One region of the Salinispirillum marinum genome, then DNA from elsewhere that is predicted to be linked to it. Evidence: predicted binding sites of a transcription regulator. Region 1 holds the regulator's gene; each other region holds the start of a gene.
The links. The regulator sigma-54, encoded in region 1, starts transcription at its own class of promoters, with help from an activator protein. The targets are predictions, from matches to a motif close to TGGCACNNNNNTTGCTNT.

Region 1 (9,848 bases):
GCAGGCGATCTACGGTCTTTTCCTTGTGTTTGAGAAGTTGTCGGTCCAGCTTGTCGACCATCAGGTCAATCGCTGCATACATGTCTTCGTGCTCGGCGTCGGCAAACAGTTGACCCCCTTTGATGTGCAGGGTGGTCTCTGCCTTTTGTCGTTGTTTCTCTATGCTGAGCGTGGTTTGTACGATGCTGATTTGATCGAAATGTCGCTCCAATCGATCCAGTTTGGTGGTGACGTACTCGCGCAGTGGGTCGGTTAATTCTACATGATGGCCACTGATGTTTATTTGCATAGGATAACTCCTTCTCGCGAATGACAGGTCGTTAGGACAACGACCCCAAAAAAACGCTTTGTCTCTATGTAATAAGTGTAGCTGACTTTCGTTTCAAGTGATTGATCTGGATTAATGTTTTATTTACACAAGGGTCTTGCGTTCATTCGACGGCGGAATGTTCATGGCCTCACGGTATTTGGCAATGGTCCGGCGCGCTACATTGATCCCTTGATCTTTTAATAGGGTAGCAATTTTACTGTCACTGAGCGGCTTTTTGGTGTTTTCCGCACTGACCAACTTTTTAATCAACGCACGAATAGCGGTAGAGGAACACTCGCCACCGCTGTTGGTGCTGACGTGGCTGGAAAAGAAGTACTTCAGCTCGAAAATACCCCGTGGGGTATGCATGAATTTTTGTGTGGTGACCCGCGAAATCGTTGATTCATGCATTTCAACGGCTTGGGCGATGTCATGGAGAACCAACGGTTTCATGGCTTCTTCGCCGTATTCTAGAAACCCGCGCTGATGCTCAACGATTTGCGTGGCGACCTTGAGTAACGTTTCATTGCGGCTTTGCAGGCTTTTAATGAACCATTTGGCTTCTTGCAGGTTGTCTTTGATGTAATTGTTGTCTGCGCTGTTGTCGGCGCGCTTGATCATTGAGGCGTAACCGCTGTTAACACGTAAGCGAGGCGCAATTTCCGGGTTAAGTTCGACCAGCCAACGGCTGTGTTCGAGGTCTTTGCGCACGATGACGTCAGGAATCACATATTCCGATTCGTGGTTGGATATGCTGGTGCCGGGCCTTGGATTGGTTTGTTGGATCAACACCATGGCGTCGCGCAATTGCTCTTCCTTTATTCGCATCTTGCGCAGAATTTGCGGAAAATCTTTACTCGCCAGCAGGTCGGCGTAGTCCGTCACCAAACGAATCGCTTCTTTGAGCAGCGGGGTGTCGGCCGGTAGTTGGCGCAGCTGTATAGAAATGCATTCGCTGAGATTCTGCGCGCACACGCCGGTCGGCTCAAATTGTTGTAGCCGATGCAGTACCGCCATCATTTCGTCCATTTCCAGTGGGTCACCGTCTTGACCAAGCTCTTCTTCAAGTCCTTCAAAGATGTCTTCAATGGGTGAACACAACAGGCCGCTCGGCTCCACTGAATCGATGATGGCCGTCGCAATGATTCGGTCCCGTTCATTCATCGGGGTAAGATTCAACTGCCACATCAAATGATCGTATAAATTGTCATCCGCGACCGACTGATTTTCAAAGTTGTAGTCATCATCGCCGCTGGGCATAGAAGCGCTGGTGGGGGCGTGTTGGTAGATGTCATCCCAATTGCTGTCGACCGAGAGTTCATCGGGAATTTGTTCGTTCCACAGATCTTCTATTTGCGGGTCGTCGGCTTTATCGTTGCTGCTGACGGTAATCGATTGATCATCGGATTGACTGTTGGCGTCGTTTGCGGGCGCATGCTCATGATCCGCTTCATGTTCGTCAGCCACTTCTAATAGTGGGTTCGAGTCGAGCGCTTCTTGGATCTCTTGTTGTAAGTCCAGAGTGGATAGTTGCAATAATCGAATGGCTTGTTGCAGTTGAGGCGTCATCGTCAACTGCTGGCCCATTTTTAGCTGCAAACTGGTCTTCATGTCGCTCCTGATACTACCCGACGCGGCTCAGTGTTGGCCGCGAACTGTCTAAAAATAACCCGGGAAAAGGGTTTCACATTAAAGGCGGAAGTGTTCGCCGAGGTAAACCTCACGAACCTTTTGGTTGGCAAGTATATCGTTTGCGCCGCCCTCTGCAATAATAGTACCACCTCCGACGATATAAGCACGCGCACAAATGTCTAAAGTTTCTCTGACGTTGTGATCCGTGATCAAGACACCGATGCCTTTATCGCGTAATTGGTACACGATGTCCTTAATATCCGAGACGGAAATGGGGTCTACCCCGGCAAAGGGCTCGTCCAGCAGAATGAAGTCGGGCTCGGACGCTAACGCCCGGGCAATCTCAACGCGTCGTCGCTCACCGCCGGAAAGCGCGATGCCCAAGCTGTCGCGGATGTGCGTAATATTGAATTCTTCGAGTAGGGACTCCATTTTGCGATGGCGATCGGCTTTCGACAGTTCTTTGCGCAACTCCAGCACGGCCATGATGTTTTGTGCCACGGTCAGCTTGCGAAAAACCGAGGCCTCTTGCGGCAAGTAACCGACACCAAGCTGTGCCCGCTTGTGCATGGGCAGACCGGTCAGCGAGCGATCATCCAATAAAATGTCACCGGCATCATTGGCAACGAGGCCAACAATCATATAAAAACAGGTGGTTTTACCTGCACCGTTTGGCCCCAGCAAACCAACCACTTCGCCCGTGTTGACATAGAGTGATACGTCCGTGACGACACGGCGTTTACCGTATGTTTTGGCAAGATGCCGGGCGATCAGCTGTTTGGCCATTCTCTTCCTCATTGGTTAAGCACATGGAGACGCGTTCACCTTCACTGCCGTCCGGGGCGCGAAAGTTTGATTCAAAATCATCCGTTTCCTGGTTGTAGCGAATGTAATGTGCTGTCGCGATGTTGCGGCCCTGTTGCAGACGAGCACTGCCCTGTGCGGTAATCACGCCGGTTTCCGCATCGTAGGTCACCGTTTGGCCTTCCAAGCGGGTGATGGGTTCATCAAGGTCAAATTGGTCGGCTACCCAAGCCGGTTCGGTTCCCGACGCTACCAGGCGGGAAATTTCATTATTGTCATTGCGATAGACCACCACCTCTTGCCCTTCAATGTGCAGCGTGCCTTGGGTAATGACCACATTGCCCGTATACGTCATGACGTTAGCGCGTAAATTTCCCTGGTTGCGATCGGCCACAATATCGATGGGCAGGTCGCGGTCACCGGGAACGGCGTAGATGGCGCTGCTCAGCAACAGACTACTGATCAGGACGGAACGTTGAACGAACGTGCTCATGCAGGTCGAACTCCATGGTTTCAAGGTTCAAGGTCATGCCAATGGCATCCGTGTTCATGCGTTCTCCTTGGCGAATATTGACCGCTTGCTCGGTGGTCGCCAGTTGAGACGCTGTGTCATATTGCAGTTGTTCTGTGTGAATGACCAGCGGTGTTGGGTGGTCCGGGTCGTTGGTTACCACAACATTCCCGGTTAACAGCCAATGTTGCCCTTGCTGTACTCGGGCGGTGTCAGCCGTCAAATGGTTAGGTGGAGTGCCTGCAGCGCGGACTATGGGTTGCGTGAGCCATAATTCGTCATTGGCGGAATAGTATTCTGCAGCGCTGGCCGTGAGTGTGGAAACCCATGTGCCATCAGCCTTTACGGTAACGCGCTCAATACCTTGCATGCGCAATTGTGGGAGGGCGGCGCTCTCTTCCGTGACGACAGGGGCCAAAGGGGTGGTGCGCGCTGACCACCATAACCCGAGCACACTGAGCCCGATGGCCAGTAACGGAAGGCCCCAGCGCCAAGCCACTACGCCACTCCGGCGCGCAGCAAATCATGCATGTGAACGATGCCAATGGGTTCATGATTGCTGTCGATAACAACCAGTGCGGTGATCTGTGCTTGCTCCATCACATACAATGCCTCCGCCGCCAACGCACCCGGCCCGATGGTTTTTCCGCCGCGATGCATAACATCGGTCACACGTGCGGCTTTAAGGTCAATATCGCGTTCGAAGGTGCGACGTAAGTCGCCGTCGGTGTACACGCCCAACAGTTGATTCTGATCATCGATGACCGTGGTCATGCCCAGGCCTTTTTGGGTCATTTCCAACAAGGCGTCAGAGACACTGGCGGTGGGGGCAACTTTGGGAATGCGGTCGCCGGTTTGCATGATGTTTTCAACCTTCAGCAACAGTCGCTTACCCAAGCTGCCGCCGGGGTGGGAGAAGGCGAAATCTTCGGCCGAAAAACCGCGCGATTCCAGCAGGGCAATGGCGAGGGCATCCCCCAGCACCAGCGCTGTTGTGGTGCTGGACGTGGGGGCTAAATTTAACGGGCAGGCTTCAATGTCGACGCCGCTGTCCAACATGGCGTCGGCTTCTTGGCCAAGCGTAGATTCGGCTTGCCCCGTAATGGCGATCACCGGTATACCCAGTCGTTTAATCGCTGGCAGTAACGAAATGATTTCGTTGGTTTCACCGCTGTTTGATAGCGCAATAATGGTGTCATCCCGCGTTATCATGCCCAAGTCGCCGTGGCTGGCTTCCCCTGGGTGCATAAAAAAAGCCGGTGTGCCAGTACTGGCCAGTGTAGCTGCAATCTTATTGCCGATATGACCTGACTTGCCCATGCCAGTGACCACGACCCGGCCTTTACCGGCCAGAATCAATTCGCAGGCCTTGGAGAAATCATCATCCAAGCGATCCAGCAAGGCGCTGATGGCCTCGGCCTCCATTTGTAAGGTGCGCCGAGCACTGGTTAAAAATGAAAAGGTTTTTGCCGGAGATTGGGTCATGCCGATAACGCCATATAATTGAGGTACAAATAGTAAAGGTAGGCCGCCAGTAGCACCAGACCAAATACCCTCGGAATGGCTTTGTTGTGTCGACCAAACCACCACGCCACGACCAACAACAAAAGGGTTAAGCCAAGAACAAAGACATAATCTCGCCAGAAAACGGCCGCTTCGAAGTCAGTCGGAGCGATCATGCCGGCAATGCCGATCACGGCAAGAATGTTGAAAATATTAGAGCCGACCACATTACCAATGGTCATTTCATGGTGGCCCTTCAGTGTGCTGGTAATGGATGTGGCCAGCTCAGGCAAGCTGGTGCCGATGGCTACAATGGTCGCCCCCACCACCAGTTCGCTGATGCCAAACCGCAGCGCCAGCTCGGTAGCACCCCAGACCAGAGACTGAGCACCCAGTACCAATAAAATTAACCCGGCAACGACCCAAAAAACCGCTTTTCCCAAGGGCATATCATCAGGTATGTCTTCCGAGAAGTCTGGCAGCTCGGCTACATCTTTGGCTTTCTTCACTGACCACACGGTATAGCTTATAAAGAGCGCCATGAGCACTACTAGGAGGGCACCTTCAAGAAAGCTTAAATGTAGGTCCCATAATATGGCCCCTAAGGCGAGCGTCACTCCCAGTAGAACGTACGACTCCCGTTTCCAAACCGCACGGTTAACGGGCAGGGCAATGATCAGTGCACAAACGGCCAGAACAAGGCCTAAATTGGCTATGTTCGAGCCTTGTGCGTTACCAATCGCCAGCGGCGTGCTGCCTTGAATGGCCGCACTGGCCGAGACCAGTATTTCCGGCGCGCTGGTGCCTAGGGCAACCACCGTTAAACCGATGATGAGCGGTGATATACCTAATGAGTTGGCGAGTGCGGCGGCCCCGCCGACAAAACGGTCGGAACTCCACACCAACACGATTAAACCTACTACAATTGCGGCTACAATGGTCAGCATCTGTATGTCATCCGAAAAATGGAAGCACATTAAAAGCAAGCAACAATGTAAATGCAAGGTGGGTTGGGCCGAGAAAGTGCAACAAAGCGAAAATAGTCAATCAAAGCGGCTTGAACAGCGAACGAATGGTTTGTTCGGGTGGTGCGATGCACTGGTATTTCATATAATGCTCGACCTTTTATCGTGAGGTGTCACATGCACGCTGAACTTGTACAGGAAATCCTCACCGCTGCATTGCCCGATTGCACAATCGAAGTCTCTGGCAGCGGCGCCAAATTTCATGTTAAAGCACGCGGACAAGCGTTCGCGGGACTCATGCCAGTGAAGCAACAGCAGTTGATTTACGGCTTTTTGAACGAACACATCCAGAGTGGCGCTATTCACGCAGTGACCATGGATCTGGGAACGGAGAACGGTTAACCCATTCTATGGATAAATTACTGATTACCGGTGGCCGGCCCATCGACGGCACCATTCGCATATCAGGTGCTAAAAACGCGGCCTTACCGATTTTAGCCGCTACCTTGCTGACCAAAGAGCCGGTAACGTTGCGGAATTTACCGCACTTGAACGACATCACCACCATGATTGAACTACTGGTGTGTATGGGCGTTGAGGTCTTAATCAATGAAGACATGAGCGTGCAGATCAACGCCGGTACCTTGAAGGACTGCACAGCACCGTACTCGTTGGTCAAAACCATGCGTGCCTCAATACTGGTGTTGGGTCCGCTGTTGGCGCATTTTGGCGAAGCCAATGTGTCGCTGCCGGGGGGATGTGCCATAGGCAGTCGTCCGGTGGATCTTCACCTGCGCGGTATGGAGGCGCTGGGTGCTCATATTGTGATGGAAGATGGCTATATAAAGGCCCGGCGAGACGCACGGTTAACGGGAAATTCGTATTTCTTTGATACAGTGTCGGTAACCGGCACCGAAAACGTGTTGATGGCCGCCGTGCTGGCGGACGGTGAAACCGTCATTGAAAATGCAGCCCGTGAACCTGAAGTGGTGGATCTGGCTAAGTGTTTGGTCGCCATGGGCGCTAAAATTGACGGCATCGGAACCGACACGTTGCGGGTTACTGGTGTAGAAACATTGCATGGCTGCGACTACAAAGTGCTGCCCGACCGGATTGAAGCGGGTACCTACCTCGTGGCCGGAGCGGTGTCAGGCGGTCGCGTCATGCTTAAGGACGTTGACCCCAAATCGATGGATGCCGTGTTGGCTAAATTGCGTGAGGCCGGGGCGAAAATTGTCACGACGGACGACACGATTTTGCTGGACATGGAAGGCCGCCGACCTAAGGCCGTGGATGTCACCACAGCCCCATATCCGGCGTTCCCCACCGACATGCAGGCCCAGTTTACGGTACTGAATGCCGTGGCAGAGGGCACAGGGACGGTGGAAGAAACCATTTTTGAAAACCGTTTTATGCACATACAAGAACTGCATCGTATGGGTGCGCAGGCGATTATTAAAGGCAATACGGTGGTGATTCAAGGTGTCGAGCGTCTGCACGCCGCGCCGGTCATGGCAACGGACTTGCGAGCTTCTGCCAGCCTGGTGTTGGCTGCTTTGGTCGCCGATGGCGAAACCTTGGTGGATCGGATTTATCACATTGACCGTGGGTATGAGTGCATTGAAGAAAAACTGCAGCAACTGGGTGCGAGCATCAAGCGCGTTGCTGGCTAGGGAACTAACCTGAGTTCACCCGGATAAAACCATGAACAGGCCTCAACAGAGGCCTGCACGTTAAAAGAGCCAGAGATTTCATGTCAGCCATTACCATTGCTTTGTCGAAAGGTCGCATTCTGAAAGAGACGTTACCGCTGTTTGCGGCGGCCGGTATAGAGCCTTTGGAAGATGTGCACACCAGTCGTAAATTGATCTTTGAAACCACTCAGCCGAATGTTCGACTGATCGTCATTCGTGCCGCCGACGTACCCACATACGTGGAATACGGTGTGGCTGATCTGGGTGTCTCCGGTAAAGACGTGCTGATGGAGCATGGTGGGCAGGAGATGTATGAATTGGTGGACCTCAACATCGCACGTTGCCGTCTGATGACCGCTGCCATCAAAGGCGCGGTCATGCCAGAAGGGCGGTTACGAGTAGCAACCAAGTTCGTTAAAGTGGCGAAGCGTTATTTCGCCGAACAGGGTCGGCAGGTTGATATCATCAAACTCTATGGCGGCATGGAGCTTGCGCCAATCATGAATTTGGCCGACTGCATTGTCGATATTGTGGATACCGGCAATACCCTATTGGCGAACGGATTGGAGCCGCGTGAACACATGGCCGATATTTCGACGCGCTTGGTGGTGTCGCGTGCGGCGTACAAAACGAAGGCGGAACACATCATGCCCATTGTAAAACAATTGGAAGAGGCGGTAAGTAAGCGTGACTAAGGCTACCAGTGGACACATTCGTCGGTTTGATTCGCAACAAGACGATTTCCGTCAACAGTTGGATGCGCTGCTGGCGTGGGAAGGGGTGTCGGACACCCAGGTTAACGACACGGTTTTGAAGATTATTGCCGATGTCCGCGCGCGTGGAGATGACGCGCTGTTGGAATACACCAACCGCTTTGACCGTATGGCCGTCGAACAGATGGCTGAACTGCGCATAGAGCGCCCGGCGTTGGAAGCAGCCTACCAGCGTCTGTCCCCTAAGTTGCAACAGGCCTTGGAGATTTCCGTCGAACGGGTTCGTGCTTACCATCAGCACCAAAAGCAAGAATCTTGGCAGTACACCGATGCCAGTGGCACCGTCCTCGGCCAGCGCATAACGCCACTGGACCGGGTTGGGGTTTATGTACCCGGTGGCTTGGCCCCGTTAGCGAGTTCGGTCGTCATGACGGCAGTCACGGCCAAAGTGGCCGGTGTGCCGGAAGTGATCATGGCGCATCCCACACCCGACGGCAACGTGTCCGACTTTGTGTTGGCTGCGGCTTGGCTGTCCGGCGTTGACCAAGTCTTCACCATTGGTGGCGCGCAAGCGGTAGCCGCCTTAGCCTATGGCACGGCGACGGTGCCGGCGGTGGATAAAGTTGTTGGGCCGGGCAACATTTACGTCGCGACAGCGAAACGGCATGTGTTTGGCCAGGTCGGTATCGATATGGTGGCAGGGCCTTCGGAAATTCTGGTGGTGTGTGATGGCAAAACCGATCCGGATTGGATTGCCATGGATCTGTTTTCGCAAGCCGAACACGACGCCGATGCGCAAGCCATTCTGCTATGTCCTGATGCCGAGTATTTGGATGCGGTAGAAGCCTCCATTGTACGGTTACTGCCTACCCTCGAGCGGGTGGATATTGCGCGTCGGTCTTTGGCCGACCGCGGTGCCTTGATCAAGGTACAGAGCTTGGAAGAAGCCATTGAATGGGTAAATCGTATCGCGCCAGAACACTTGGAGCTGAGTGTTGATCAACCGGAGCAATACCTTGATCGCATCCGTCATGCGGGCGCCATTTTTATGGGTCGCCATACTTCTGAGGCTTTAGGCGACTATGTGGCCGGGCCGAATCACGTCCTACCCACCTCGGGTACGGCGCGCTTCAGTTCACCTCTGGGGGTGTACGATTTCCAGAAGAAATCCTCGATCATTCACTGTACACCGGCCAGTGCTTCTGAATTGGGCGAGTCAGCCGGGCCATTGGCCCGTGGTGAGTTGCTGACCGCACACGCCCGCAGTGCCGAATATCGCATCAAAGAGTAAATCGACCTTCTGCCGTTAAAATTCACGCCTTGGGTGGAGCATTCCACCCAAGGCGTGCTTTCCCGCCACCCCGCAATTCAATCTGAACCTAATGGTCATATATCGCTACGCTGCTGTGCAACAATAACAGTTGAGCGGGTGTCCCGTGAGTATAAATACCAGCCGTAACAACGGACTTTTCCATCTTCCTATTCCCGGTTTTTTGCACCAGGCTGACGGACAATTGCAGGTGCAGCTTCGTGTTGAAAAAACGCTAAACGTCCAACAGGTATGGGTGCGAATTCAACCCGACAACGAAGAACTGCTCGTGCCCATGCTGGCCACGGACACCACGGACGCTTGGCAAAACTATGAAGCGTCCTTTGCATTAGATGGCGTGCAGGCGCATACGGCCTATGTGTTTAAAGTGCAGGGTGACCAGCAAA
Region 2 (9,848 bases), 1.0 Mb from region 1:
AGGCCGGGACCGATTGATTGGTCGCGCCCAGCGTAAGCGTTTGCGTCGCCAGCCATTGCTGGGCCAATGTTTGCAATGCTTTGTCGTGCCAGGCCCGACCAATCAGCGTCACGCCGAAGGGTAGGCCATCGCTGCGGAAACCGGCCGGTATGGCAAGGGCGCACATATCGGCCAAGTTGACGAAATTCGTGTAGGTGCCTAATTCACTGTTGCGGTTTACCGGCTCTTCCAGCAAATCGGCCAAGGTAGGAAAGGTTGGCGCCGACGGTACTAACAAGCCCGATAGCGGCGCCATTATCTGCTCTATTGTGCGACGTAACTCGGCGCGCCGGTATTCTGCTTTAAACGCGTCGGTGGCGCTGAATTTCTTCGCCTGCTCGATAATGCCGCGTACCACCGGGTTCATTTCTGACCCATGGTCACGCATGAAAATCTCGACCGCCGCATGGCGTTCAGCCACCCATGGGCCATCGTACAACAGTGCTGCCAGTTCGCTGAACGGCGAGAAATCAATCGGCACCAGCTCCACATCCAAATCAGACCACTGTGCCAAGGTGCTTTCCCATGCATCTGCGCTTACGGAGTCGCCATAAAACTGTGGGCTTGCGGGAATGCCCAAACGCGGGCCCTGGCTAAAAGAATTAGGGCGTGCCGTGGGCGCTTGCCGACTGTAGGCTTCAGCAGCGTCATACTGCGCGGCTAGTTCAAACACCATGCTGGCATCGTCCAGCGTTAGCGCAAAAATCGACACCACATCCAATGACCGACATGCCGGGACCACGCCGCGAATGCTCATGGCGCCGCACGTGCCTTTCAAACCGATGATGTTGTTCAAGCTGGCGGGAACACGGCCCGAACCAGCAGTGTCCGTGCCCAAAGAAAAAGGTACGAGGCCCCGGGCGACTGTAGAGGCCGAGCCAGAACTGGAGCCGCCGCTGATGTATTCCGGCTTGAAGCTGTTAGGCACTGCGCCATAGGGTGAGCGGGTGCCCACTAACCCGGTGGCAAATTGATCGAGGTTGGTTTTACCCACCACAATGGCCCCGGCGGCTTTTAATAAGGCCACGGTGTGCGCATCGGCTTTCGGTTTATACGCATAGGCTGGGCAGGCGGCAGTGGTCGGAAACCCGGCCACGTCGATGTTGTCTTTTACAGCGAAAGGCACACCATAAAGCGGTAAGCGGGATATATCGCCACTGCTTTGTTCCAGCTTCAACGCCAGTTCGACCAGTTGCTGTGATAGTTGGTCAGGCGTGGCAATGCTGATCCACGCCGGGTCTTGCGGATCTAAATGGCCGACCAACGCGGAGAGTAAGTGGTCCGGCGTGGTCCCGTTGTGATAAGCCGATTGCCATTGTGGCAATGTCCAGGCGAGCGTGGTTAGCATAGTGAAGAAAGTTCCATACCATCTTGTATACAAGTGGGTATAGCAGGCGCTGTGCCAAGAATTCATGGCGGTAAAAAATAGGAAGAATTACGAGGTATTTCAGTGGGTTATGAAAATTACTAAGCCATGAGCACAGGCTGATACACAGCGAGGCATGCACCAGCATGAAGCCACTTGGCCTTCATGTGGTGCGTTTTCAGTGGGGATTAAGCACGCCAAAGGTATTTACCCACCTGTGCCAACCGAGGGAATTCATCACGTGCGCGATGTCCTGTGCCAGAGGCGCTCGCAGTACCATGGGTTCGCCGGTAGTCGGGTGGTCGAGTGACATTTCAGTAGCGGCCAATAGAAGGCGTTGTACGCCGAAGGCCTTGCCGAAGAAATGATTGTGGGTGCTTTTGCCGTGTTTGGCATCACCAATAATGGGGTGGCGAAGGTGTTTCATGTGACGGCGCAACTGGTGTTTACGGCCCGTGCGTGGGTGCAGTTGTACCAGGGCATAACGGCTGGTGGGGTAACGATCCACGGCCACGGGTAATTCCACGGTGGCGAGCCGGGTGAAATCGGTCACGGCGTCGCGCATTTTGAGTTCACCACCACGATAGCGCGGGTCGTCGGCCATATCACGCAACGCATAATCAACCGTGCCTTGGTCATCTGGCCAGCCACGCACGATGGCGATATAGGTTTTGCGCAGGTTATGCGCCATCATATCCTGCCCCAGGCGAGAGGCAATGTCCGGATTGCGCGCAAAAATGAGCAGCCCGGAGGTCGGGCGGTCCAAGCGATGAATGGGGTAAACATGCTCACCGCCGTTCAGGGTGCGCGCATATTGCAGGGCAAATTCGGTTTCGTGCTTATCAATCGGGCTACGGTGCACAAGCAGCCCGGAAGGTTTGTGCACCACCAATAAGGCATCGTCTTGGTACAGAATATGTAACGGGTTGTGGTTGGTTGCAATTGGCTCGTTTGGGTGTTGCGTCAATGCGTTTCGCCTTTCAATACAGTCATCTTCATTTGATTACGCCCGGCAGCTTTGGCTTTATACAAGGCTTGGTCGGCCAATGGGCCAAAATTCATCAACCGTCGCTCATGTCTAACTTAAATTTGAGCGTGCGTTCCTGAATGCCCATTATGCTACCACCAGCGCCAAAGTTCGGGTCGAGGGTGCCAGCCAGTCGACGATTCAACGTCGCTTCTCCTCTGCAACTGTCAAACGGATCTTCGTCGGCAAAGTGGCTATGCAGGTTTAGGTTGTAACTACCTGAATCCGGGATTCCTCGTGTAAATACGATGAGAGAGCTGCTACTGCCTTGCCTACAGGTTAGCGTATAACTCAACTGCATTGTCGATCTTGGTTGGCTTGGTTCCCAGTGTATGGGTATTTTGTCTTTGTAATTATAGGTCTGGTTTTGTTCAGAGGTGATGTTGAACGGTTCGGGCAGTGCCGTCGTAGAGGAGGGTGCACTGGTATCTTCCTCCCGATTAAAGCTCACTACAAATTCCGTGTTGTGATAAACCTCGGGTACTTTAGCTAGATAATATACGGAAAACAGATCAGTGTGTTTGGAAAGTCTATAACTCCTGCCATTCGCACGCACGGACAAAGTGTCACCTGAAGATAGCTCTATGTTGGTGCCACCAAACCCGCTACCCGCACGTAATGTTACTTTAACATCTGCGCTACCACCCCAGGCTCCTTTTGTGACTACTGTCATGGTGGCCGCTATGCCTTTTGTTTTTATATTTTCCGACTCTGTCTGAGCCAAGCACCCTTGAAGGGTCGCGAGAAGGAACAGCAAAGCAATACATAACGTCCGTGTTAAAGTCATAATTTGTCCATTTATGATTAAATGTGTGATCAGTGTAACGGCTGTATCAGCGCAAAGAAAATGCCTTTCAATGATTTTTCAAATGTACTTATTAAATTTATGACTCGCCTTTCAATACAGTCATCTTCATTTGATTACGCCCGGCAGCTTTGGCTTTATACAAGGCTTGGTCAGCCAACGAAATCAGGTCGTCACGCCGTGTTTTAATGGCGGGTAAGGCAACCAATAGACCAATGCTCATGGTCAACGGGCCAGCCACGTCCGGGTGCTCATGCGGTAAAGCAATGTCGCGCAGTCGGCGCAACGCTCGATTGGACGATTGTATGGCTTCTGCTTCATCGTTGTGTGGCAGAATGATCGCAAATTCTTCGCCGCCATAGCGTGCCACCAATTCACCGCTGCGTTGGAATTCCTGACTCAACACCTGTGCGACTTGGCGCAGTGCATCGTCACCGGCCAAATGGCCATGATGATCGTTATACAATTTAAAATGATCAATATCGACCAGCAAAAGCGACAGCGGATAACCTTGCCGCACCGCGCGTTGCAGTTCTTTTTGTAAGGTTTGATCAAAAGCCCGGCGGTTGAACACACCGGTCAAACCGTCCAGCATGGCTAATTGCTCCAGTTCCTGATTGGCTTGCAATAGATTCTGCTGCGTTTGGTTGAGCGATTGTCGGTAAGCTAAATTTTGCAGGGCGTGTACGATCATCTCACCGACCAATTTTAGGCGTCGGATATCGTGTGTTAACCAATGATGCGTCCGATGTACGCGGTCGAACCCGATAAAACCAATGAGTTCATTGGCGTATTCCAGCCCTACACACAGAACGGCTTGTATGTCCTCGCGTTCAAATTCATTGCGCTCCAAGACGGCTTCAGGCGGTAAGTGGCTTACATCGTCAATCGCCACGATCCGCTGCTCGCGCAAATGACGAAAGAACCAGGGCAGCGAGCGTTCGGACAGGCCTTGTAAATCCTCTTTGTGCGATGAAATACCACCACGCACCCATTCATGCGTATTGCTGCATGAGTGGTCATTATGAAATTGAAACAGATACGACCGGTCGACGCCGCTGTATTCGCCCAGTACGGCCAGTGCCGCCTGAATCTGTTCGTCGATATCGTCGGCATCAACGTGAATCAGCCGGGCGGAAACCTTTGCTAACACTTCATCAAAACTGGTGGCGCTTACCCCATCGACCGCCAAATTGACTGGGGCAATAACGACGGTCATGATGCTGGGCACACCATCAATGGTAGCTTGCGCGTAGGCCGTGATATCCAGCAAAACGTCGGTATCTTCACGCTGCAAAACATAGCGTGTGGTGCGCAGGGTGCGCCCCTGTAAGGCAGTGAGCAGTGGGTTCAGGGTAATGGGTAGCAGACGTTCGTCATGGCGCCATTGCAAGCGCGCACAGTCATCGTACCAACGGCTGCCCAAGCCATGATGGACGCGCAGTAATTCACGCGCGGCGGTATTCATGTTAACAGCATCGGTGCTCATATCGCGCCATAGGACGCCAACCGGTAATCCGGCTAGGATTGCGCTACCACATGAATCGTCCATACCCCCTCCGTATTGGCCAGGACACTGACTGAGCATGATGCTTAATCGGTGACAGAATACTGTCGAACTGGTCAGTCAACTTCAGTAAAGCAGATTTTGTGCCGATGTGCAGGATTTTGTCTCCCAAGGTGCTTGTTCCGCCCACTTTGTCCGGTGGTACGCGCTACATAATCCAACCCGCCACCTTGGCCTGCGCGCGCAGCCAGTGCCGTAACATGGCAATGCCTGGTTCGTGCTGGCGATGGGTTTTGCAGGCAAAGTGAAAAACATCGCCGGTGATCAGGGCATGAAATGGCAGCTTAACAAGATCGGTATCTTGCGCCGGCTGGAACATATAGTCGTTGGTGAGCACTATGCCTTGATGATGGCGGGCGGCTTCCAGTGCTAACAGCATGTGGCTGAAATGCTGTAGTCGGGCTTGTTCGGGAAGGGTTTCCCCGGCGGCGGCGAACCATCGACGCCAGTCTTCGCTGCGCTGGCCATAAATACTGTGCACCGACAGCAAAGGATAATGCTGCAAAATATGCGGGCTGATACCTTGCGCATCGTCCGACCAGTCAAATTGCGCCCAATCATCTTGCATGCGTTGCCATAGAGTGCGGCTACAAACGGCAAACAATTGTTCAGTGTAGAGGGCTTCGGTGGTGAACCCGCGGCTGTCCGGCAGTAAGGTAATGAAACAGTCGGCCACGCGGTCAGTCAGTTGTGGCGCTTCGTTCATCATTTCTAACGCGAGGTCGAGCGTGGGGTGTTGCCGTTGTAAATCCGGCAGCCGAGGAATGAGCCAACGCACGGCAAAGGAGCTGAAAAGTGCCAAACGGACAGACAGCGTTTCTTGTCCCTGTACTTCTACTGTGGCGCGCTGAATTTGCGCCAGCGCCGGTGCAATGGCTTCATAGTACGCATAGCCGACGTCGCTTAATTCCAAGTAGCGGCCTAAGCGGCGAAACAGGGTTTCGCCGAGAAAGTCTTCGAGCAGTCGGATTTGGTGGCTGACGGCGCTCTGGCTGATGTGCAGTTCATCGGCAGCCTGTGAAAAGCTGTTGAGGCGCGCGACGGTTTCAAACGTTGCCATGGCTTTCAATGGGGGGTATTTCATTATCTAAAAATCTAATAATCATTAATTAAAGATCATTATACACAATAGTGAGTCAGGGCTAAGGTAGGGCTTTAAGGTTTGTGGGGCCTAGGGCGATATGAGAGGACATACGGTAGGCAGCGCGATTGCGCTGTTGGTTATTGGGAATGCCCTGGCCGTGGTGTCGGATGCGTTGATCAAATGGCAGGGTACTGACTTACCCATCTTTCAGTTTATTTTTGTGCGTATGTTGATCACGTTAGGCTTGCTGCTACCCCTCATTCAGCACGTCGATCACCGGCGCTTGTTCGCCGGATGGCCATTGCATGTGTTGCGTTCGCACATGGGCTTTTTTGGTATCTATTGCATGATTGTGGCCCTGACCACGTTGCCTCTGGCCACGGCCAATGCGCTGTTCTATGTTGCGCCGATTTTGGTCATGGTATTTTCCGTATTGGTGTTTGGTGAACGCTTACGAGGCATCAGTCTGTTTGCGGTGATCAGCGGATTTGTGGGTATTGCGGTGATCTTGCGCCCCGTTGAACTGACGTGGGGCGCATTGAGTGCCTTAGGCGTCGCTTTGTCGTTGGCATTGACCGTGGTGTTGGTGCGCAAACTGCCCACGCATCAAACCATGGTGCATACGCTATTTATGACGCAGCTGCTGGGCTTGCCGACCGCCGGAGTGCTGGCGTGGTTGGAGGGTGCACCGTGGCAGGCCGATATACTCTTTACGGCCTTTGGCTCGGCGTTCTTTATTCTGGCCTATAACATGACGGTTCTACTGGCCTACCGCCATGTGCCTGCCAGCGAAGTCACCAGTGCCGAATACACGGGTTTGCTGTCCGCGTTACTGGCGGGCTGGTGGTGGTTTCAGGAAGTACCGGACCTCTGGTTCGTGTTGGGTTCAACGCTGATCATTGGGCCACTCGTCCTAATTAGCGTGCTGGAAAAACGGCGGACTCGTGTGCCAATCCGCACTGCCGGTATCAATCCGTAGGACGAGATTGCGTTCTGCGCAGAGGGTCAGTCAAGGCTGGAAAAATACCGCACACAGTTCTTACCGGCTCGTTTCGCTAGGTACATGGCTTGGTCCGCATGTCGAAGCAAGGTTTCAGCCGTACTGCCATCGGCGGGGAATAGCGTTACGCCCATGCTGGTGGATACTTGCGTACTTTGGTCTTGTATGTTCACCGGCTCACCAACGGTGGCGAGGATACGTGCCAAGGTTTGTTCGATTTCGGCTTCATTGTGTAATTCGCCTAGCAGCAAGACAAACTCATCACCCCCTAAGCGCGCTAAGGTATCTTCTTGGCGAATGCAGGCGGCCATGCGTTCAGCCAGCACCGTCAACATATGGTCTCCGGCGTCATGGCCAAAGTCGTCGTTCACGGCTTTGAAGCCGTCCAAATCCATCATAACCACGGCCAGCAAGGTGTTTTGGCGTTGGCTACGTGCAATGGCTTGTTGCAGGCGGTCCAGCAATAGCCGCCTATTGGGTAACCCGGTCAGGGCATCAAAGTGCGCCATGGTTTGCAGTGCTTCTTCCTGTTCCTTGCTGGTCGTGATGTCCATGTTAGTGCCTAAAAACCGGATAGGAGTGCCGGTGCCATTGCGCAATACGCGCCCGCTGGTCTTTATCCAGCGGATTTCACCATCGCCGCGAATAATGCGGAACTCATCTTCCAATATTTCTTTTCTTGCTAAAGCGCGCTGTGTGTTCTCCATCGCCCGCTCACGGTGTTCAGGATGGAGGGAATTTTCCCATAGCAACGGGTCTTGCTCCAGAGCACCTTTGGCATGGCCATACAGCTCGTACATTTCATCGTTCCAGGTACGCTCACCGGTCAGGACATCGTAATCCCATATACCAATTTTCCCCGCCTGCGTCGCTAAATGAAGGCGCTCAGTCAACAGTGACATAGCCTCGTGCTGATCTTGCATGGCCTCTTGTGCGGCTTTCAGTTCATCAACGTATTGGCGTGCTTCATCGCCGCTGCGTAACCCCATGGTCATGCGATTGAACGCGGTGAATACTTCGGCCCATTCCGTTCGTTTGAGCTTGGGGTCGATATCCAGTTGGTGCCAGTCCTTCAAAGCAATGCGCCGTAATGCCTGCACCAGATTTTGTAGTGGCTGCAAAACCGAACGGCGTACGGCCCAATGGAGAATAAGGTACAGGGATCCGAAGGTCAGACCAAACAACAACAAGCCCACGAATACGGTTTGCCATATTACTTGCTGCACACCTTGCAGGCTCCAACCGAGTTCGAAGGCGGCAAAGGTCCGTTCTTGAAAAGGTTCGCTGACGGGCAGGCTCAAAATATACAGGTGGCGCGATTCTGACGTCGTGTCGCCATAAGAAAAGATTTCCTGGCCTTGGTCATCCACAATCCGCGCATAGACGAATTCATCATCAATGTTCAGGGCGCGAATTTGGCCTTCGTAGATTTGTCGATCAAAGACCCATAAGGGTTGGGCGATGGCCGCAGCGGTCAAGAGGGCGATGGCATCGGCCTTGGTCTTGAGGGCGGACAATTGGCTGTGGTACTGAATCCATCCATTCAGTAACTGAATACCCAGCAGCACCATGGCCAGAACCGGAAACGAACGCACCAGCAACCGGCGCGATAGGGAAAGCGGGCGCGGTGATTCCAGACTACTCATGGTGAGACCTGAACTGCAGGATTCGACAATTGCGACACCTGTTGCAACCACGCATGTACCGCTTGCGCAGTGGCACTGTGCGCTGAACGCGCAATGATGTGGTGTTGATATTCCTGGTCGATTTTTTCAGACACTAATATTTGTGAACGCAGGAGCGGGTTTTGCGTAAAGGCAGCCAGCAAATAGGCCTCACTGACCACGGCAACATCAGCGCGGCCTTGCACAACCAATTCCACCAGGGCATCTTGCGAATTCACCAACACCATGTTGAAGTTTTCCCGCAGCCAGTCAGCGTCATTGACGTAGTCCGCAAACGCGTAATGATAGCTGAAAATTCCGGCCATTCGCCGTTGCGTTAGGTCATTAAAATAGCTTTGATTACGACCCAATGCCTGACGCGCAATGTAGATTTCCCGATCATCAAAAAATAGAGGTAACGGCGTACTGTAGATATCCACCTTTTCCCAGCCCCATATCGGGTTTTCAAAAAGCATCATATCGAAGTGTCCCGCCGAGAAATCATCAAAACGACGAGCTGGGGAAGTAAGAAACAGCTCAAATTGGTATTCGTCCTGCATAAGGTTCAATTGCGCAATTAATTCCAGAGTGATGCCGCTGACCGGTTGGTCGTTGCTGATGTTCAGATAGGGTGGGAAGTCATATCCGCCGATCACAACAGGCTGTTGTGCCGATAGCCCGCTCAGTAAACTCATACCCAGCACGAGTATGACACCGAACCGTCGCACTTTTGTTACTGTCGGTTGGTTGAACATCATAGGCAGCGACCACACCACATTGAAACGATACCTGTTAGAAAGAGATTAGCACAAATGATCTGCGTTACTGGCATTGTCGCCCAAAATAGCGCTGCGCCAAAGCGTGGTTTTTGCGTCCAGTGAGAGCGCCGCATGGGCTGGACTGGTCGATGGTAGTCGTGACAGTGAAAGCTGACGGTCAATTCCCGGTAAAACGTGGCGCCGAAACAGCTGCTCTGCGGTTGCCCCGTTACAGAACACACGATGCAGTGCCGGGTGTCGTGCAAATAACGCCGAAAAGTCATTGGGTACGGTGCTGGCTGGGTCAATGGCCGCATCCAGGCTGCCGGGCCGATAACAGGAGGCCAATACATCCCATACCGCGACGTTCGCGGCCTGTAAAGCGGCGACTTTTTGAGCATAGGGAGCATTAGAATCGAAATTGAACAGCGATCCCATGATCGGCCAGAACGCATTACGTGGATGCGCATAATATTGTTGCGCATCTAACGACGCCACACCGGGCATACTGCCCAAAATCAGTATGTTTGCCTCGTCA
Region 3 (9,848 bases), on a different contig from region 1:
GTAATGCGCGCCGCTCAGGGGTATTGGAATTAGATGTGGAAGATACAGCAGATTTATTGCTGCAGCACAGTTCCGGATGGGTAGCAAATGTACACCTCGATATGCTTCAAAGAAAGCCGTTTAGAGTCTGTAAAATTGTTTTCGAACGCGGCGTTCTTTCTTGGAACATTATAAAAAATACCGTTTGCCTCTCGGAAGGGAATACGCCAGACGTTGTGGTGTTCGACGGGCAGGACTGGGATCGAAATCTAATGTATAAAAATATGCTTGTAGCCTACCAAGATACAATGGCTGGAGCTGCTCGAGAGGTCTGCACCTTTGACGAAGCATTGGCAACCCTTAACCTCGTTGTGTCGTTAAAGTCGTCCTCAGAAGAAGCTAGATGGATGAGTCTCGTATGATGAACGACAATTCATTCAACATAATAGCTTTTGTCTTTGCGCGTGGAGGTTCAAAGGGTGTACCAAGGAAAAACGTTAAGCTATTAAATAACAAGCCCTTAATTGCTTACTCTATTGAAATGGCCAAGCGAGTGCCTGGTGTTGATAAAGTGTATGTGTCGACCGATGACAACGAGATAGCAGATGTATCAGTAAGGTATGGTGCGGATATTATTGAACGGCCTGCTGAACTGTCGACGGATACGGCATCGGAATGGATGGCGTGGCGGCATGCAGTTGAATACCTGCAGGATCAAGGCATCACGTTTAACACCTTTTTGAGCTTACCGGCGACCAGCCCATGCCGCAATTTGAATGATGTTGTTCAATGTGTCGAAATGTTGGATGACCAGACAGACATGGTCGTAACGGCATCACCGTCGTACCGAAACCCTTATTACAACATGATAACCTTGGATGACGATGCGTATTGTCACGTCGTTATAGAAGGAGTTACAGCCCACGGTCGGCAAGATGCACCAATAACTTATGACATGACGACCGTCGCTTATGTTTGTCGACCTTCGTTTATTTTATCGGCCGATGGTGTATTAGCCGGCAGAACACGTTCGACAATTATTCCAAGAGAGCGCTCGATTGATATTGATACGGCATATGATTTCAAAATGGCTGAGGTGCTGATGCATGAAGAAATCTGAAATGCAAGAATCGGTTATCATTTTTGGCGCCTGTGGTCGCATTGGTAAAGTGTTGGTTGAGGCATTCAGCAAAAAAGAGAATACTTGGGTCGTTGCTGTTGATATATCACATGAAAGGCTTGCGGACATTGAGCTAGTACGTGGCGAAAAACATGTACTTGATATTTCTAGTGCCGAATCGATAACGCAATTGTTTGAATATTTGATGAATGAGGGTAGGGTGCCGAAATATGCCGTCAATACCAGCTACCCTATCGGGCGAAATTATGGAAGGGACTTCTTTGAAGTAGAGTATGATGACTTTTGTGACAATATCAGTAAGCACATGGGTGCATATTTTGTTGTAATGCAACAGTGTGCCCGGTTTGCAACCACACATGATGTCGAGTTTTCGTTGGTGAATCTCTCATCGGTATACGGGGTCATTGCGCCGCGACTGGATGTCTATAATGGTACGGATATGACCATGCCGATTGAGTATGCTGCCATTAAATCGGGAATTCAGCATATGCAACAGTTTGTGACATCCTACACTAAGGGAACACAATTTAGAGTAAACTCAATCAGTCCCGGTGGAATTTTTGACAATCAACCCTCTGAATTCCTACAACACTATCGGGAGTACAGTCGCACGAAGGGTATGTTAGATGCGGAAGATCTCGTTGGGATGGTTCTTTGCCTATTAAGCCCTGCATCACGGTTTATTTGTGGACAGAATATCGTTATCGATGACGGGTTTAGCATCGGTGGTAGACACCGCAAACCGACATAGAGGTATGAGCATGAAAGTCGATGATCTGATCGTAGGGGGCGGCGTTGCGGGTTTGGTAGCGGCATTGGCGGCGCAAAATAAAGGACGCAAAGTACTTTTGGTGGACTCTGCAGATCACGTGGGTGGTCTACTCAGTTCGATACAGCATGCTTCTTATACATTTGACTACGGCACGCATTTTGTAAGTGCCACCGGACGTCCTAATATTGATGAAGTGTTGTTGTCGTCGGTTACAAAAGAAGACTGGTTGAAAATACCTCATGTTAATGCGGGCAGCTATTTTAAAGGGCTCCATGAGTCTTCAACAGTCATTAACGCACTCAATGCCTTGGACAGCGATACATTAAATAAAGGTATAGGTGAGTTAGTTGGGGTATTGCAAAATAGCACCCTATCCGAAAAGTATGACAACGCTGAGGATCAGATAAAAGCCGTTTTTGGTGATGTTTTTTCGACTCATATACTGATCCCGGCGCTGGAAAAACTGTACCAAGTACCAGCCAGTTCCTTAGCCAGCAACGCACAGCTTTTATTTGGGTTAAGTCGTTTAATAATAGCTAACCCGGAAGTCAGCAAGGCGTTAAAAGAATTACCAGCGTTCGATGATAGGATCGCTTATCATTCTGCAGAGGAAGGGCCTAAGAGCCCAATGAAGTACTACCCTAAGGTAGGAGGCATCCATCAATGGGTTGATCAACTTGCTGATCAAGTCGGCAAGGAGTGCATTTGTCTTGGCCAGTCAGTTGAACAGCTACAATACCAAGGCGAGGGTATTAAGGCTCGTTTGTCCGATGGTGACGTTATAGAGGCCGAGCGCTTAGTATGGACACTACCGTTGTTTCCTTTATTGCGAATGACGAATTCAAACTGGCAGCCAACCGGGAAGCCACAATTTCTATCGACGCAGTTGATGCATTTGGTTATTGATAAGGCACCAATAACGTCTTGTCATTATGTTACAAATTATGATCCTGACTTTAAGCACTTTCGTGCAACCTTATACTCCAATATCAACCACCGTAATGATCATCGCATTACGGTCGAGGTTTTTACGCAAGACCCCCTTTCAGTTGAAGAAATCTTTAATGAACTGGTAGAGACAGGCTTGATCGATAAAAAGTCATTGGTATTATTTTCGGCTTCTGATTTCCTTCCGATAAGTTTTCCTGTCTATACAAAAGACTTTCTTACTGCACGAGATGATATGTTGTGCGAGGCAGAAAAGTTGCCTAATACCCTCTTGCTCGGTAAGGCAAGAGGGGATCAGTTCTTTATGAATGATGTGATTATAGATGCATTTAATAGAGTGACCTGACGTTTATTCTGGTAGTGGTTCTAGAATGCTTAATGTCAGCCGGTCTTCTGATTTGCTGGCTTGATTTTGTTTAAAGATATCATCAGTTTCTTTTCTTATTGTAAGAAGTAACTTTCTAAAGCTTATACGCCAGTCGTTCGCAAACGCCAATTGTCTTTCTGTCTCTCTTGTCATTAATACTAGGCTTAAGCCAAGATATATGTATTGTCTCAACGTTCCTGATATCGTCATACAAAGTTTGCCATGTTTTTTCTCTAACTTTATTATTTCTTTATTTATAATGAAAGACTTCCGGCTCATGTAATCTACAGGGTCAGTTACCGGCTCTATTATTGATTTTTGAATGAACTCAATTAGCTCGTCTTCCATTGCTAGCGTTTTTGTGTGTAATTTATTTAAATCATTGATATGTAGTTTCTTTCCTGATGTCAATAGGTCTTCCCAGGCTTCCTTGCTGGCTTTTGAATTAATTTTTTCTTTTGGTGGTGTTAATTCTTCTTCGCGTAAGCAATCCTTAATAACAGCGCCATCTGAGTGATTTATCACCAACGTGTCTTTTGTTATCGAGATGAGTCGCTCAATTGATTTTCTTGCAAAGTCGAAAACCCAATATGTAAAGACAGTTCCTTTATACCCCTGAACCATTTTCATATTCTTCTTTTCATTGTTCAGCTTATCCATATTTTTGGAAAGCTTTTTTCCCATATCAGAATCATCATAGTATACTGACGACTTACTGTGGTGTTGATCGAGTTGATAGTAGCCTAAATCTAATCCAATGAGTCTGACCTCTGGTGCTTGAAAATGAATGGCAATTGAAAGTGCTGTGTTTGTACAAGTCGGTGTCGCATATCTTAATCTATTGTTCACATCCGGCTCGAGTACTGCAGAAGATGGGAGTTCTTCTTTAAAAAATGCTACTGATTGTTCAAAAAAATCAAACAGGAAAGGTGAGCATTGTACCGCTGCGCACAAGGGTATTTTTCTAATTTCGTTATGGTATTTAGATTCGCTTAATTTTTTATATGTTAAATAATCGCTTTCTATTTCTACGTGTAAGTCTGGGGTTATATCATTGGCTAACAATGAAGTTATTGAGCTTCCAGCACTAAAAATTAAATAGTTGCTTCTCAATTCCTTGATTTTTTCAATATGGCGATCCAGTGAAGGTCCTGACCCTACCACTATTACTGGCTTATTTATTTTGAATGAATTTTTTTCAGGAATTACGCGTAGACTTTTCTGCAGGTTTCTTATTATATGATTGGTTTGGTTTATCTCATCGTCATATTGTCCCCACGATGGCATGAATAAATGACGCTGGCTGATAATGGATTGCGCAATTTTATAAGTGTCTTTGTTTTGGTTGTGGTTGTAGAAAATGGTGCACAATGGGAAGTGCGGCGCTGTGTTTTGCAAGAAGTTCCATATCTGCTTGTCGCCTTCTTCGATGTCTATATTTAAAATGGTCAATGATCTCCCTTCACCATATTGTTTTTTGAATAATTCCTCCCAGTCCGTTACGAATGTACTCATTAGTATCATTGCTAGATCAGATTCGTAGACCACGAGACTGTGAATAATGTGTTGATCTAATAAATTCGTTATGTGTAGCCCTAGTCCAACACCTAACACGACAACTTGAGGATAAAAAGCAGGTACTTGCCAGTCACTTTTCTCGTCTTTAGCAGGGTCTGAATGTCTCGCGACCAGTCGATCAATAAACTGGTGTGCTGTTCTCGGCAAATTGAAGTCTCCAGGTCGCAGTCTCTCCATGCTCACTTGTCGTTTTCCTACGCCAGAACGAAACAAAAAGTCCGAGTACTCTAATTCAACTTCTTTCATTGCTGAGCCACTGTAGTAGAGTTGCCCTTTGACGCGCACATCCACATCTCCTCGATCGCTATCGATCAAGATCTCATATTCACTATGATCGATACCGATGAGCTTTTGATGTATCGCGGGGTAGTGAGTTGCAAAAAAATTCATGTTTTTTTGATGTAATTCTTGGAGAAGTGCACTCATAGAAGGGTTCCGCGTAACGATTTGGGTTTAGCTTTGCTGAATTACAAGCAATTATTGTGCCTGTGCTCTTCTAACGCTTTTTGTTGCTTAATTTTCCGAGTGAGAAGAATGACTTTCAAAAAAAATGTCATTTGGGCAAAAAAATCCTAAAGAACGGCAACTCCTTGCCGCCAATAGTGCTGTGACAAAAGTGCAACGACACTCTGGGTTGAGATGTCGGCATTCAACTGAGGAGATTCTCTCATGGCACAGATAATTAATACCAACCTTGCGTCATTGACCGCTCAGCGGAATTTGACCAACTCTCAATCCGCCAACGAAACGGCGTTGCAGCGTTTGTCTTCTGGTCTTCGGATCAACAGTGCGAAAGACGATGCCGCCGGTCTGGCGATTTCTACACGTTTTGAATCTCAAACCAAGGGTTTGGGTGTGGCCATCCGTAACGCGGGTGACGGTATTTCTTTGGCGCAAACCGCTGAAGGTGCATTGCAGTCAATGACGGATGCGCTGCAGCGTATTCGTGAGCTGGCTGTACAGTCCGCAAACGCGACTAACTCAGATGACGACCGCGTCGCGTTGCAATCTGAAGTAAATCAGTTGATTGCTGAGATTACACGTACGTCTGAAGAGACAACGTTCAACGGCCGTAAGTTGTTCGACGGGCAGTTTGATGGCAGCTTCCAGGTAGGCTCAAACGCAGGGCAGACTGTTGGCGTTAAAATCGGTGAATTGACTGCAGGCCGTTTAGGCTCTGGTGAGCAAGTCGGTGTATCTGCGTTCGGTTCTGATGTTGCCCTAGCTAATGGCGACTTGACCATTAACGGCGTAGGCATCGACTCTTCTCGTGCCGGCGACGATACAGCTTCTGTATCTAATGCAGCGGCGTCAGCCATTGCCAAAGTTGAAGCGATTAACCGCAAGTCAGACGAAACTGGTGTTACAGCGTTTGTTAATGACAATGTGGCGTCTGGCTCTGCAATGAAGGGTGCATCCACCAGCGGTACGATTAAACTGAATGGCGTTGAAATTGAAATTACCACGTCCAGTGATACGAACTCCAGTCGTGCATCGGTAGTTCAGGCCATTAATGCCTTCACTGAACAAACCGGTATTACAGCGGTTGATACAGGCTTGGCCTCCAACGGTGTTGAATTGGTTGCCTCCGATGGTCGTAACATTACGCTGGAATATGTGGATTTTGGTACGGATGACGTCTCAACCGCTGCAGGCTTGGAAAAAGTGGTTGCTGCAACTGGTTTGGGTAACACCAATCTTGCTGATACCGACGCAGTAGAGAGCACTCGTACGTTCACCGGCGGTTATACCTTGATTGCCGATGGTGATGTGAAAGAAATCGAGATTACCGGCGGTAACGGCACTGGTAAAGGCGACTTGGCCAACGCCGGTTTGACGGCGGGTACCTATACCCGTGGCGTAGCGTCGAGCGTTTCACAAGTCGTGTCAGATGATACCGTAGCATCAACCATTTCTGCCGGTACAGGGGCGAACTCACTCAATAACAAAGTTGATCGTGCAGATGCAACTGGTACCGTTCTTAATGCTACAGGTACAGTGATCAATGCTTTAGGCAACTCGTTAGCTTCCTCTATCCAGTTGGTTGGTACTGCAGCAGCAGCAGCTTCACGCCTAACCACCACTGTAGAGATCGGTGATTTGGAGTATGCACTTGTGGCGGACACTGCTTCCGCAGCAACGGTTGCTGATACTGCTGCACTGTTGACGACAGATGCTTCCGGTGCGGCTCAATTCTATGAGCGTATCGATATGACCATTACCGACATGACTTTTGTCGGTGGCTCATTGGGTGCAAGCTCCTTCACCTTGGCTGGTGTATCGTTGAATGTTGGTACCGGTACACTGGAAGAACGTTTGGTGTCCTTACAAGATAGCATAAATGCTGGCGATTTCAGTGCTGTTGTTGGAACCGCAGGGTCCATTGTTGCGCAGTTGAACGAAGCACGCGATGAGCTTGAAATTACTGTTAAGAATTACACCAATACTGAAGTTCAGGTTGTCTTGGACAACTCAACCTTTACAGATATAGATCTGACCTTCGGCTCTGGAGCAACGGCAACGTTGACAAGTACAGTTGCACAATTTGTTGGTGGCGACCTGGCTTGGGAAGCGACGGGAGATGATCCAGTTCGTGTCACCAATTTCTATGAAGGTGGTGCTCAAGCTCGGGTTCAGGGTGGTACGATCGATACCTTGACCTTTACTTCCTACGGAACATCTGCATTGGGATCCACCGCGGAAATAGATGCTTCTATTCAGCTGGGTGATGAAACAATCGCATTGGATCCTCCAGTTGCAGCCGGTAGCACCATGGCTCAGCTTGCTGGTCGCATCAATGACGACGTTGATGGTGTAACTGCTTGGGAAGAAGTAGCGGTTAACCTGACGCTATCAACAACTGCCAACTTAGAGGCAGGCGATGCGCTTCAGTTTAATTACGATGGCGGCTCGATCAGTGTCCTGGCTTCTGCAGATAATGATGCAGGTGGTGCGGTGACATTGAATTCGTTGCTGGAAGACATCAATCGCACCGACTTCTCTGCAGGTGGATTTGCTGTCTCTGCTGAATTGGCAGAGGATACTGCCGACGGTATAGTACTGACGATTCGTAACTTCTCCGGTGAGCAGTTGTCGGTTGAATCCGAGAATGCCGAAGGCCGTGGTGTTCGTTTAACGGACAATGCAGGTACTACTACGTTTGTCGGCGAAGGTGCCCAGGCACTGTCTGGTGAACTGAAGTTTGTATCTGACGATACCCGCAACGTGACAGTCGCCTTGGCAGATCCTGCCGGTCGTGGTGAATTCTTCGTGGGTACGAATGCCAATGAAGATTTCCGTGGCCCTCAAGGTCTGCGTGATGGTGACTTACTGATCAATGGCGTAGCCATCGGCAGTGCACGTGCAGCGGAAGACACGGCTTCGGCCACGGTAGCTTCTGATGGCAGCCGGATTCTGTCCAGCTCGAAAGAACTGTCTGCGATCGCAGTTGCTGCAGCCATCAACGACGTATCGGGCGAAACCGGCGTAACAGCAACGGTCAACGCAACGAAGGTTGTGGGTGGTGACGGTACGAACCTTGATACAACCAACTTCAATGTTGGCGATGAATCAGCGATCTATATCAACGGCGTAAACGTTGGTGTGGTGACCTTGCAAGCCAACGGCGAAGGTAACATTGATACCGACCGTGCACGTGCTGATGCTCTGAATCTGATTAATCAGAACAGCGGTAAAACGGGTGTGACGGCAGATGACAACGGTGTGTCATTAACCATGACAGCTGCCGATGGCCGTAACATCTCCATCGCCATTGATGACCGTTCAGGCCAAAATGACTCGATCGGTGCTCTGTTCGGCTTGGATGCAGCGGTTGAAGGTATCGGTGAAGCTACCTTTGGTGAAGGTTCGTCTGTAGACGGTATCGGCGCTGAAGCGCTGGCGTACGAGACTACATACGGTACCGTCAGCCTGGAAAGTGCTGGTCAGTTCACGGTAGAAGGTGGTTCTAACGGTGCGGCTGGTTTGGAAGGTTTGGGCTTACGCCTGGGTACTTTCGGTGGCGGTGAAGACGGTCAGTTCATCAAAGACATCGATATTTCGACGTTTGAAGGTGCACAGTCTGCCATTACTGCGGTAGACAACGCATTGCGTACCGTAACCAGTACGCGTGCTGACCTCGGTGCTGTTCAAAACCGCTTCGAGTCTACCATCAGCAACCTGCAGATCACTCAGGAAAACCTGACCGCGGCCAACTCACGTATTCGTGACGCGGACTTCGCGGCTGAATCGGCCGAGCTGAGCCGGACTCAGGTACTGCAACAGGCGGGTATCTCCATCCTGGCGCAGGCTAACCAGCGGCCACAGCAGGTTCTGTCACTGTTGGGATAATAGGCGAATAGCCGAGTAAGTGAGCGGTAACGCTCACTTGCTTCCTTCCCAATAACGATAGGTTTGTATGTAAGAGGTATTTGCAGATGGCAAATTCAATGGAGAACAGCGTGGCGGTTTATCAAAACAGCCTGTTGAAGTCCGCCTCTTCACCTGCAGCTTTGCAGGCCAGAACGCAAGAAATCGGCAAGGAATTGCCGACCTCAACGGCCCAAGTGGCCAGTTTGAGTGGTTCAGGCCTAAAGGTTTCAATGATGAAACCCAGTGAACAAAAAGTGGTAGAAGCCGCGACCGATGTGAGCGATGCCGTAGCCCGTTTGCAGGACTACGTGCAGAACACCCAGCGGTCACTGAATTTCAGTTTGGATGAGTCGACCGGTATTACTGTCATCAGTGTCTATGACGCCAGTACCCAAGAACTCATTCGGCAGATTCCCAGTGAAGAAGCGGTTTCCTTAGCCCAAAAGCTGAATCAGGAAGAACCACTGGCCTTGTTTCGGGCACAGGTGTAAGTAGGTAACTAGCACAACAATTGCTTACAATGTAGGGTGTAAAGTTTATTGGCGAAATGCCGATAAACTTTACGCCCTTTTTGTATTTGTGCGGAATACACTGGGGGATGAATTTAGGTGCAGGGTAGATGAGTATTTTCTACCTTGAGATGAGCCAGAGCGAACTTCTGGTGGTGCGAGTAGCGGAGAAACATCATGGCG

Region 2: a site for sigma-54 is predicted at 1,427-1,444, ahead of atzF (allophanate hydrolase). Genes of this name have one in related genera too.
Region 3: a site for sigma-54 is predicted at 5,256-5,273, ahead of ACFOSD_RS11045 (motility associated factor glycosyltransferase family protein). Genes of this name have one in related genera too.

What each region holds. Positions count from the first base shown of each region.
Region 1 is NZ_JBHSAL010000001.1:34,967-44,814, reverse strand. Features, by position in the region: gene hpf (ribosome hibernation-promoting factor, HPF/YfiA family) at 1-289, opposite strand, end outside; gene ACFOSD_RS00210 (RNA polymerase factor sigma-54) at 413-1,921, opposite strand; gene lptB (LPS export ABC transporter ATP-binding protein) at 2,000-2,728, opposite strand; gene lptA (lipopolysaccharide transport periplasmic protein LptA) at 2,682-3,239, opposite strand; gene lptC (LPS export ABC transporter periplasmic protein LptC) at 3,202-3,756, opposite strand; gene ACFOSD_RS00190 (KpsF/GutQ family sugar-phosphate isomerase) at 3,756-4,742, opposite strand; gene ACFOSD_RS00185 (calcium/sodium antiporter) at 4,739-5,707, opposite strand; gene ACFOSD_RS00180 (BolA/IbaG family iron-sulfur metabolism protein) at 5,903-6,127, shown strand; gene murA (UDP-N-acetylglucosamine 1-carboxyvinyltransferase) at 6,136-7,398, shown strand; gene hisG (ATP phosphoribosyltransferase) at 7,479-8,114, shown strand; gene hisD (histidinol dehydrogenase) at 8,107-9,423, shown strand; gene malZ (maltodextrin glucosidase) at 9,569-9,848, shown strand, end outside.
Region 2 is NZ_JBHSAL010000001.1:1,034,397-1,044,244, reverse strand. Features, by position in the region: gene atzF (allophanate hydrolase) at 1-1,387, opposite strand, end outside; gene ACFOSD_RS04870 (pseudouridine synthase) at 1,584-2,372, opposite strand; gene ACFOSD_RS04865 (hypothetical protein) at 2,467-3,219, opposite strand; gene ACFOSD_RS04860 (GGDEF domain-containing protein) at 3,317-4,789, opposite strand; gene ACFOSD_RS04855 (LysR substrate-binding domain-containing protein) at 4,953-5,888, opposite strand; gene ACFOSD_RS04850 (DMT family transporter) at 5,986-6,867, shown strand; gene ACFOSD_RS04845 (diguanylate cyclase domain-containing protein) at 6,894-8,534, opposite strand; gene ACFOSD_RS04840 (substrate-binding periplasmic protein) at 8,531-9,247, opposite strand; gene ACFOSD_RS04835 (DNA-deoxyinosine glycosylase) at 9,356-9,848, opposite strand, start outside.
Region 3 is NZ_JBHSAL010000002.1:830,607-840,454, reverse strand. Features, by position in the region: gene ACFOSD_RS11065 (Gfo/Idh/MocA family protein) at 1-401, shown strand, start outside; gene ACFOSD_RS11060 (acylneuraminate cytidylyltransferase family protein) at 398-1,099, shown strand; gene ACFOSD_RS11055 (oxidoreductase) at 1,086-1,871, shown strand; gene ACFOSD_RS11050 (NAD(P)-binding protein) at 1,882-3,186, shown strand; gene ACFOSD_RS11045 (motility associated factor glycosyltransferase family protein) at 3,190-5,211, opposite strand; gene ACFOSD_RS11040 (flagellin N-terminal helical domain-containing protein) at 5,455-9,135, shown strand; gene ACFOSD_RS11035 (flagellar protein FlaG) at 9,222-9,647, shown strand; gene fliD (flagellar filament capping protein FliD) at 9,843-9,848, shown strand, end outside.